Regions from separate parts of the Pseudoalteromonas sp. 1_2015MBL_MicDiv genome, predicted to be linked through region 1. Evidence: predicted binding sites of a transcription regulator. Region 1 holds the regulator's gene; the other holds the start of a gene.
The links. The regulator sigma-54, encoded in region 1, starts transcription at its own class of promoters, with help from an activator protein. The targets are predictions, from matches to a motif close to GTTGGCACGNNNNTNGNNT.
Positions count from the first base shown of each region.

Region 2: fliS (flagellar export chaperone FliS) is a predicted target of sigma-54. The motif match lies at 2,818-2,836, and genes of this name have one in related genera.

Region 1 is NZ_CP012737.1:3,191,198-3,196,931, forward strand. It holds gene kdsC (3-deoxy-manno-octulosonate-8-phosphatase KdsC) at 1-363, shown strand, start outside; gene lptC (LPS export ABC transporter periplasmic protein LptC) at 360-914, shown strand; gene lptA (lipopolysaccharide transport periplasmic protein LptA) at 904-1,446, shown strand; gene lptB (LPS export ABC transporter ATP-binding protein) at 1,443-2,168, shown strand; gene AOR04_RS14295 (RNA polymerase factor sigma-54) at 2,238-3,737, shown strand; gene hpf (ribosome hibernation promoting factor) at 3,764-4,051, shown strand; gene ptsN (PTS IIA-like nitrogen regulatory protein PtsN) at 4,056-4,508, shown strand; gene rapZ (RNase adapter RapZ) at 4,528-5,373, shown strand; gene AOR04_RS14315 (HPr family phosphocarrier protein) at 5,417-5,689, shown strand.
Region 2 is NZ_CP012737.1:997,044-1,002,777, reverse strand. It holds gene AOR04_RS04450 (DNA-3-methyladenine glycosylase I) at 1-461, shown strand, start outside; gene AOR04_RS04435 (sigma-54 dependent transcriptional regulator) at 1,089-2,525, opposite strand; gene fliS (flagellar export chaperone FliS) at 2,880-3,281, shown strand; gene AOR04_RS04425 (hypothetical protein) at 3,290-3,604, shown strand; gene fliD (flagellar filament capping protein FliD) at 3,995-5,437, opposite strand; gene AOR04_RS04415 (flagellar protein FlaG) at 5,486-5,734, opposite strand, start outside.

The DNA of each region.
Region 1 (5,734 bases):
GGCTTTGAAGTGGCTGTTATTACTGGTCGCCATTCGCAGATAGTGCAACAACGTATGACCAGTTTAACAGTACAACATATTTATCAAGGTCAAGAAAACAAGCTTATTGCTTACGAAGAGCTAAAAAACAAGCTTCACCTAAGTGATGATCAAATTGCCTACATTGGTGATGATGGCCCCGATATGCCGGTAATGGAATTAGTCGGGTTTGCCGTTGCAGTTAACGATGCTCACCCACTAATCAAGCGTTTATCACATTACACGACACAGATGCTGGGTGGTTTTGGCGCAGTGAGAGAACTAACCGACTTACTTATGCTAGAGAACGACAAACCACTTACTAGCAAAGGTACTAGTTCATGAATACAGCGCGCATAATTTTAAGCGTTTTATTCATCAGCTGTATGGTTTGGCTTTGGTACCCTTATTTTGCACAAACAAATATGACAGCTCAGGTTGAAGCTGAAGTTATCGCTAAGCCTGATTATATTGCTATTGAGCTAAAACAAACGGCCTATGATGAAAATGGTAAAATTAATCATAAAGTTACAGCTGCTAAAATGGAATTATATCAACAGTTAGGCTTTACCTTTTTTGAAAAGCCCATTTTCACCTTATATAACGAAAAACAAACATGGCGAATAAATGCAGACGAAGCAACGTTATATGAAGGAAAACAATTAATTTTAGAAGGTAACGTGGTTGCCAAGAATCTTACTGATAATGCAATGATAGACAAGATTAATGCGGATAATATTCAAGTAGATATAAAACTACTCACGATGCGTTCAGAGCAACCCGTTATTGTTACGGGACCCAATTTAAAGATCACCGGTAAAGGCCTTGAAGCCGATTTAAAAACTGAAGTGATAAAACTTATTAACCATACGCGAACTATATATTATGACCAATAAAATTTCAAAAATACTTATTATTCCGACACTTATACTAGCTTTCAACCTTAGCGCTGCTGAACAAGCGATTCAACCTGCAGCGAATCAAATATCAATAAGTGCCGACAAACAAGAAGGCCAATTAAAAGAAAACGTCGGAATTTTTGAAAAAAATGTTGAGATTATTCACGGCAACCGCCGTATTACAGCCGACCGTTTAGAAGTACATAAACGTGATGAATTAGGCGATAATAAACAGCTACTAATTGCAACTGGTAGCCCTGCATATTTCGAAGAAAAACAAACTGACGGCACTATAATGAGCGCCAGCGCAAACGAAGTTCGTTATGATGTAGCTAAACGATTTTTAACCCTTATTGGCGATGCACAAGTATCGCAAGCGGGTCAAAAAATAAATGCCAAGAGTATTACTTACGATATGCAACAGCAATTAATTAGCGCTGAAAAAGACGAAAACTCAACCGATCGTGTGCATACTATTTTAGTACCTATTGAGACTAAAAAAGAAAAAAACGATAAAGGTCAGCCATGAGTACATTAAAAGCAGAACTATTAGCTAAAAGTTATAAAGGCCGTGAAGTTGTAAAAAATGTAGGTCTGGAAGTAAAGGCTGGCAGCATAGTCGGGTTACTTGGCCCTAATGGTGCAGGTAAAACCACAACGTTTTATATGATTGTAGGCCTTGTACCTAGTGATAAAGGCAAGATTTCTATCGACGATAACGATATTACTCTTTTACCTATGCATAGTCGTGCTAGATTAGGCATTGGTTACTTACCCCAAGAATCATCAATTTTTAGAAAGCTTACTGTTTATCAAAACTTAATGGCTATTTTAGAAACACGTAAAGAGCTAAATAAGCAAGCAAGAGAAGACACACTTAACAATTTATTAGATGAATTTAGTATTCAGCACATTCGTGATAGCCAAGGTATGGCATTATCAGGAGGCGAGCGTCGCCGAGTTGAAATAGCGCGAGCACTAGCCGCTGATCCTAAATTTATATTGCTTGATGAGCCTTTTGCTGGTGTTGACCCTATTTCAGTGTTAGATATAAAGAAAATAATAGAACATCTTAAAAATCGTGGTATTGGTGTGTTAATTACCGACCATAATGTAAGAGAAACTCTTGATGTTTGCGAAAAAGCCTACATAGTTTCTCATGGTGAGTTAATTGCATCAGGCACTCCAGAACACGTATTAAACGATAAAACAGTACGTGATGTTTATTTAGGCGAGCAATTTAGGCTGTAACATTTACGCCATGTCTTTAAGCATCTGCTAGTATTAATTATAACAACATAAAAGGATTGTTAGAGATACATGAGGCAATCATTACAGCTGCGCATGGGCCAGCAACTTACAATGACTCCACAGCTGCAACAAGCAATTCGCCTGTTGCAACTCAGTACATTGGATCTCCAGCAAGAAATACAAGAAGCACTCGACAGCAACCCCCTATTAGAGGTTGAAGAGCAAGATTACGCCGAAGATTCTGCTGGTAAAAACGAGCAAAAAGCAGATAACGACGATGTCACTGTTAGCGCAAATGCTGATGATGTTCCGAGCGAATATGAGCAAGACAGTGGTGAAGCACTTGCTAAAGATACGCTAAGTGATGAAATGGCTATGGATGTTAGTTGGGATGAATATATGAGCGCAGCCCCAGCATCATCATCAGGACCAATGCCTGAAGATGAATCTATATACCAAGGCTCCTCAACTGAAACGCTCCATGAATACCTAATGTGGCAACTACAACTGACTCCCTTTAGTCCTACCGATGAAGCGATTGCGATTGCGATTGTTGAAGCCGTCGATGATTCGGGTATTTTAACGCTGAGCTGCGAAGAAATTTTAGAAAGTTTTAATCAAGAGAACGAAGAAGACAACGAAGTTGAACTTGACGAAATAGAAGCTGTTTTAAAAAGAATTCAATTGTTTGACCCTGTTGGTATTGCAGCACGTAGTTTACAAGAATGCTTATGTATTCAGCTGAACCAATACGATAAAGAAACACCCTATATTAATGAAACAAAAATGATTTTAACCGAGCACATTGATCTATTAGCTGCTCGCGACTATCGTACATTAATGAAAAAAACAAAGCTCAAAGAAGAAGAGCTTAAAGAAATAATGACTTTAATACATACTCTTAGCCCAAAACCGGCGGATACTATAGTTAGAGAAGAATCTGAGTATGTAATTCCTGATGTATCGGTGAAAAAAATAAAAGGTCGCTGGGTTGTTGAACTAAACCCAGATAGCATGCCTAAAATCAGAGTCAACAGCCAATATGCAGCAATGTCACGCACCGTTAAATCAAGTGGTGATAGCCAGTTTATTCGCTCGCATCTACAAGAAGCTAAATGGTTTATTAAAAGTTTAGAAAGTAGAAACGATACACTATTAAAAGTAACTAATTGTATTGTTAAGCAACAACAAGGTTTTTTTGAGCATGGCCCAGAAGCCATGAAACCAATGGTTTTAAATGATGTAGCAGAAATGGTCGAAATGCACGAATCAACTATTTCACGCGTAACAACTCAAAAATATATGCATACACCTCGCGGTATTTTTGAGCTTAAATATTTTTTCTCAAGCCATGTAAGTACTGAAAATGGAGGCGAATGCTCATCAACAGCAATACGCGCTCTCATTAAAAAATTAATCGCAGCAGAAAACTCAGCAAAACCATTGAGTGATAGTAAAATTGCAGATATATTAGCTGAGCAAGGAATAAAAGTAGCGAGACGTACAATCGCAAAGTATCGCGAATCTCTAGCTATTCCACCGTCAAATCAGCGAAAAAGTTTGATTTAAGACGCTAAACAAAGAGGGTAATGCTTATGCAACTAAACTTAACTGGTCGTCACGTAGAAGTAACTGATTCATTAAGAGATTATGTAAATACCAAATTTGCGAAGCTAGAAAGACACTCAGATCATATTAATAATGTTCATGTCATTCTTGATATAGAAAAATTAAACCAAAAAGCTGAGGCAACGATTCATGTAAGTGGAGCTGAGTTATTTGCCTCTACTGAACATCAAGATATGTACGCCGCCATTGACTCGCTGATTGACAAGCTCGATCGCCAAGTTATTAAACACAAAGAGAAGCTTGCTCGACACTAATATTATGAAATTAAGTTCACTTATATGCCAGGACTGCAGCAGAGCTGCGGTCCTTTTTAATAGTAAAAAAAGAATTTTAGAGTTCATCAGTCAACTTGCTCATGACAAGCTCCCATATCTTTCTCAACAAGATATTCTCAGCGCCTTAATGAATAGAGAAAAACTGGGAAGCACTGGTATAGGAAGAGGCATTGCAATCCCTCATGGGCGAATGAGCGGCGCAGAAGAGCCCTTAGCACTCGTATTAGTAAGCGAAACACCTATTAATTTTGATGCTATAGATAATCGCCCTGTTGATATATTTGTTGCTCTCATCGTACCTGATGGCGATAACCAGCAGCACTTAAAGACGCTCGCAACGATAGCTGATAAACTAAATAATAAAGATTTTTGTAAACAGTTACGCAGCGCAAAATCAGATACTGAGCTGTATCAAGTTATTGTAGAACAATCGTAATTAACATAATGGGTGATAAATGGAATTAATTATCATAAGTGGCCGTTCCGGTTCTGGAAAATCGGTTGCTTTACGCGTAGTTGAAGATTTAGGTTATTATTGCGTAGATAATATTCCAATTAATCTGCTACCTTCTTTAGTGAGAAGTGTATCTGATAACTACGACAAAATTGCAGTTAGTATTGATGTCCGTAATTTACCAAAAGAGCAAGATGAATTTAACGATATCCTTGAATACTTACCTGGCTTTGCTAAACCGACTCTGTTTTATCTAGACAGTGAGGATCAAACATTAATTAAACGTTTTTCTGAGACTCGCCGTCTACACCCGTTATCAGTTGACTCATTACCTCTTGATTTAGCTATAAAAAAAGAAAAAGAACTACTCGATGTTCTCACTACTCGCGCTGACTATATGATCGACACGAGTGATTTAAGTGTTCATCAACTTGCTGAATCAATTCGTGAAAAAATTCTGGGTAAAAAAGATAAACAACTCATTGTTACTTTTGAGTCGTTTGGCTTTAAACACGGCATTCCTAAGGAAGCTGATTATGTCTTTGATGCACGCTTTTTACCGAACCCACATTGGGAGCCAGAATTAAAACCTTTAAATGGCTTAGACCAACCCGTAAAGGATTACTTAGCCAGCCACAGCATTGTCCAAAAGTTCACTTGGCAAATTCAAACTTTTGTACAAACATGGTTGCCACATTTAGAGCGAAATAACCGTAGCTACTTAACTATTGCTATAGGTTGTACTGGCGGGCAACATCGCTCAGTATATTTAGCACAAACGATTGGTGAAAGTTTTTCGATGACACATCCAAATGTAAAAATCCGCCATAGAGAACAAGAAAAATAACTCATTCAAAATAATCATCTGTTCAGCTTAGGTAGAGTAACTTATGCGTTTAGAAGACACTTTTTTAATAAAAAATAAATTAGGACTTCATGCAAGAGCCGCTACAGTATTAGCGCAACTTGCTATTAAATTTGATGCCTCAATCATGATATATCAAGATGATAAAGAAGCGCCTGGGGACAGTGTATTGGCTTTAATGCTACTGGAAAGCAGTCAAGGAAAAGAGGTGAAAGTAGTGTGTGAGGGCCCTGATGCCGAACAAGCTTTACATGCCGTTGGTCAATTGATAGCACAACGCTTTAATGAAGAAGAATAGCACTTAGCTAAAAACCGAAACTAAGATAAACTAAATGTGGTTAAT
Region 2 (5,734 bases), 1.8 Mb from region 1:
CACAGGCGGGGTTGAGTTGGTACACCATATTAAAAAAACGCCAAGGTTATAAAAAGGCATTTGCTAATTTTGATGTAAAAAAAGTAGCTGAATTTACATCAGATGACATTGAGCGTCTAATGTTAAATAAAGAGATTGTTCGTAACCGTTTAAAAATTGCAGCAACTGTTAATAACGCAAAATGTTTTATCGGTATTCAAAAAGAGTTTGGTAGCTTTAGCAATTATCAATGGCAATTTGTGAGTAATAGGCCGCTTGTTAGTCACTTGAATAATATTGAGGACTACCCTGCTATAACTGAACAATCAACTGCATTCGCTAAAGACTTAAAAAAGCGAGGGTTTAAGTTTTTAGGCCCAACAACAGTCTATGCACACATGCAAGCCTGCGGTATGGTTAACGATCACAGCAATGACTGTTTTAGAAAAGAAGAAATTATTGAGGCTTTTAGTGGTGAGTAGGCAGGCAAATAGGTAGGTAACTAAAAGCTTCGCTTTTCACGCGAGCAAGCTCTGCGTCTACGCCAAGGTTTTGATTTGAGGTTGTTTTGTAGACGCGCTGCTTGCTGGTGTTCAAAAACGTAGTTTTTTGGATGGGTGTTTAAGTAATTAAAAGCTTCGCTTTTCACGCGAGCAAGCTCTGCGTCTACGCCAAGGTTTTGATTTGAGGTTGTTTTGTAGACGCGCTGCTTGCAGGCGTTCAAAAACGTAGTTTTTTGGATGGGTGTTTAAATAATTAAAAGCTTCGCTTTTCACGTGAGCAAGCTCGACGTCTACCGCCAAGGTTTTGATTTGAGGTTGTTTTGTAGACGCGCTGCTTGCTGGCGTTCAAAAACGTAGTTTTTTGGATGGGTGTTTAAATAATTAAAAGCTTCGCTTTTCACGTGAGCAAGCTCGACGTCTAACGCCAAGGTTTTGATTTGAGGTTGTTTTGTAGACGCGCTGCTTGCTGGCGTTCAAAAACAAGTTTTTGGGATGGGTGTTTAAATAATTAAAAGCTTCGCTTTTCACACGAGCAAGCTCGGCGTCTACGTCAAGGTTTTGATTTGAGGTTGTTTTGTAGACGCGCTGCTTGCAGGCGTTCAAAAACTAATCTCTTGAAAGATTATACTTTTTCATTTTTTCAACTAGCGTGGTTCTGCGTACACCTAATATTTCTGCCGCGCGAGCCACAACGTAATCAAAGCGCTCTAACGCTTGCGTTATTAAGCTAATTTCAAGCTCGGCTAAGTAATCTTTAAGTTCAATACCGTCATCGGGCAACAACCCACTTCCAACTTGGTTAAACTCTGCTTCAGGTTCGTTTTCGTAATCACTGAATCCTGTGCTAAATATATCGTTAAACGCGTCTTTTTCCATTAACTCTTCCGGGTACTCAGGCTCATATGCTTCTACCTCAATATAGCGGTATTTATTAGGTAAATCGGGAATATCGACTACCTTTTCAGGGAACATAATAACCATTCGTTCCACTAAATTAGCTAGCTCACGAATATTACCAGGCCACGCATGCTCCTTTAAGCTCTCAACTGCGCGTTCTGTAAACTTGGCGGTAGAACCAGTCTGGTCGTTAACACGGCGCATTAACTCTTTTAAAAGCAGCGGAATATCATCAGCACGTTCACTCAGCGATGGGTTCTCGATAGGAAATACATTTAAGCGATAGTACAAATCTTCCCTAAAACTACCTTCTTCAATCATATTTTCTAAATTTCGGTGCGTTGCAGCAATAACACGCACATCAGCTTGAATCGCCTTTGTACCGCCAACTCGCTCGTAACTGCGTTCTTGTAATACGCGCAGCAACTTAACCTGCATTTGCAACGGCATATCACCTATTTCATCTAAAAACAGTGTACCGCCTTGTGCAAGTTCAAAGCGTCCTTTACGAGCGGATATTGCCCCTGTAAACGCCCCTTTTTCGTGGCCAAATAGCTCACTTTCTAATAACTCCGCCGGAATAGCACCACAGTTAACAGGCACAAATGGCCCATTGTTACGCTTAGAAAGCAGGTGTACATTACGAGCAACAACTTCTTTACCGGTTCCTGACTCACCTAAAATTAAAACATTAGCGTCCGTTTTTGCCACTTGCTCAATTAAAAAGCGTACATCTTTTACTGCATCTGTTTCACCCACTAGCCCGTCAAAGGTTTTAAGGGGTTTGGTATGTTTATGTCCATTTGGTAACATTCGCTGATATTGCTGACAATCGTGAAGCAACTGTGTTGTTACTTCATGACTAAACGGTTCGCAAATGAGGCCTACCACATTAGCAATGCTTAGTAATGGTTTAAGGGTTTCGCCTATTAATAAAAAAGGTAAGGTTGGGTAGCGCTTAATTAAACCTTCGTGATCAAGAGACTGCAATGCACCTAAAATGATCATGCATTCTTTTTGTTGGTACTTTTCACACTCTTGTTCAAAATTTGTTTCATTTAACAATTGTACTGCTTCACCAATAAAAGTAAGCGATGCATTTAAACCTATTGCGCGATTGTTATTATTATCTAAAATCAAGATCATATTTAGCGAGCCGTACTTTCACTCATTTATTTAATTACCTAAATTGTAAGCCAGTTCGCCATGGATGCAAGCGATAGCGGCATTTTTTTGACATAAACGCCAAAAAACAGACAGCTAGTTAAAATAACAATACTTAAGAGTTAATCATTAAGTACCAATTATTAAAGTTGTGTCAAAATCATTTTTTTAAAATTATTTAATTCCTTAGCAAAGCTGACTTTCTTAGTAAATATAATCTAATATTAGCTTAAGTTGAAAGCGAACATGCCGATAAATAGATAAGTAAAAAATGCTTGGCATTATTATTGCTTTTATTTTTACATAATTTTTATCGTTTAAATCTAGGATTTCCCCATGGCTCATGTTTCAGTAAAAAAATACAGTCAAGTTCGTGTAAGTAATATTGCCGAAATGACCCCGTACGAACAAATAAATCTTATTTTCAGTAATATTATTGGTCGCTTAGCAGCTACAAAAGGATTTATTGAGCGAAAAGAGATTGAAAAAAAGGGCGAGAATATATCAGCCTGCGTTTTGTTATTCGGCGCGCTGCAAGATGCACTTAATTTAGAAGTAGAACAAGACCCTAGTATTTCTAACAACTTATTGGCACTTTACGATTATTGCCAACGCACATTAACCAAAGCCAATTTAAATAATGATGTTGACGCGGTATTAGAGGTGTCTAACATTGTAAAAGAAATAAAAGAAGGCTGGGATAATATTCCTGTTGATCAACGTGTTTCTGCGGTTTAGCTTATATTATGAATGCGAGTAATGCTTCAGAGCAGCTAACAACAAATCAAGCAGAACATATAAAAATACTGCTTAAGGAAATTGAATCGTTAGTAAACGATAATAATGCCGATGAAGCTCAACCCATTTTAAAAACCTTAAATACAGATTTAAAAAAATGGTGTGAAAGTAATAACAGCCCTAATGCAGAGCAATTACAGTCAATTCAAATTACAATTAATTCCATTTTAGCTAAAGCTAACATAGCTAAAAATGAATCATCTAAAGCAATTATTAAGTATAAAAAGTCAGGAAGGGCTATTAAGGCTTATAAAGCGACTTAGTAAGTAAATTGAATAACTTTATTCAATACTCTATATATTACACGTAATTTATACCAATCAGCTTAATTAAGTGAGCTATTTTGAGGAAAGAAAACCTTGTCGATAACTGGGCAAAAATTTCGTTATTTAGTTGTTCTATATCAGAAATTTTTAACACAGTTAGCGCCAAGTTTAAGCCCTCAAATTTATCGAGTTTTATTGCAGATTGGTATTAGCGCTGAAAATAGCTGCCCGAGATAGATTTATTGTCCAGAGTTTAGGTTAAATAGACCCCATATAAGCAGATTAGTATAAGTATTATCTCAGATAAATATTACACAATAAAAAACCGCTAAGTTTAAACTTAGCGGTTTTTTATTGATCACGTTTAGCAAAGCTTTTACTAAAGGATTAATTTGATTGTCTAACTACACCTGGCATATTTTCTAATTGAGCTTGAACATAACTACTGGTGTTATTAAGGCTTGCAACTAATAAATCCATTGCGTTATATTGAGCATATAGTCGAGACGATAACGATTCCATTTTACTTGTTAAACTCTCTCGCTGATCATCTAAATCATCTAGTTGATTTGTTTTACTATCGATTCTGTTTTGAATAATTCCGTCAGAATCTGTATAGAAACTCATTAACTCATCAAACGACTGTGCAAAACCACCATCATCATCGTTACTGCCAACAAAAAACTGCTGCACAGAACCTACATCTGCATTAATTTGGTCACTTAAGGTATCACTATCTAAACTAAGCACACCATATCGGTCTGTTGTTACACCTAGTTGTGAAAGTGACAGCGAATTACCTTCTACATTAACTGAATTTGTTATTGTATCTCTTAGTTTAGACATGACTCCACGTAATAAGGAATCTCCCGCCATTACACCTACGCCATCTTCGCCAGATGCACCTAAAGTGTTACTAAGTTCTAGCAACTCATTGTAGCTTGCAATAAAACCGCTTAAACCACTTTTAATATTATTATTATTTTCAGTGACCGATATGTCACTTATGTCACCACTATCCGCGGCATCATGTAGTTTTTTAGCGGTAATATCGACACCATCAATCACATTACTAAACTCGTTAGTACTGCTAGATACAACCAACGTGCCATCAATGGTGATTTGTGCATTCTGCGCAGCGTTTACTTCAGTTAAGTTAGTTGTATGATTTAGGGGGTCTGCATCTGTTACATCATAGGCTAATCGAGATAATCCACCTGTATCTGTATTATTACCATCACTGTCTTGTACAGTGATTTTAATCGCGTTTTCTTCACCGGTCTCTTTACTTGTGAGCACTAGGTGCTGACCTAAATCACTTGTTACTATCGTTGCAACAACTGAGTCATTACTATCATTGCCAGTAAAAGGCCCGTTATTAATTTGGTCTCGTAAGTCTTCTAAAGTATTGGTAGCCGATAAAACAGTGGAGAAACTATTATCACCAGAGCCTATCGTAATTACACCTGCCCCTATTGCCTCATCTGAAGTAAATGCGCTTGATGATAACTTATGAGCCTGCGCTAATGCATCCACTTTTACGTTATAACTGCCTGGTTGTGCGTCTTCATCTGCACTTATTGATATAAAATCATCAGTGCCTGATGTACTACGTTGCTGATATTTGTCACTATCACCAAGGGCTTCCATTGAGGTTTGCACTTTTTCAAGCGCTGACTTTAACGCCCCAACGGCTGAAATATCAGTTGTTAAACTAGCTTCTTTAGTATTTAAACGGGCTTCAGCTGGTGCTTGTTCTGAATTTACTAATGCATCAACAATATCTGATACAGCTAAACCAGAGCCTAAGCCATTAAACGAAATAGACATACTTCACCTCTTTAAATACTTAAAAAACAAACTAATTTAATATTGATACTAAACCGTTTGATCAATCAAAATACCTGCCGATTCAGACAGCTTAGACACTAAGCTTAATACTTCCTCCGAAGGATATTGCTTAATTACTTCTCCACTGTTTTTGTCGAGCACTTTAATTACATCACGTCCTGAATCTTCATCTACTTTAAATTGCAGACTGCGATTCATTTCTCCCATAAAGTCCTGCAATTGTTGCGCCATTTCTTCTAGTTGCTCACGTTCTAAAGGCTGTTGTTTATCTTCAGC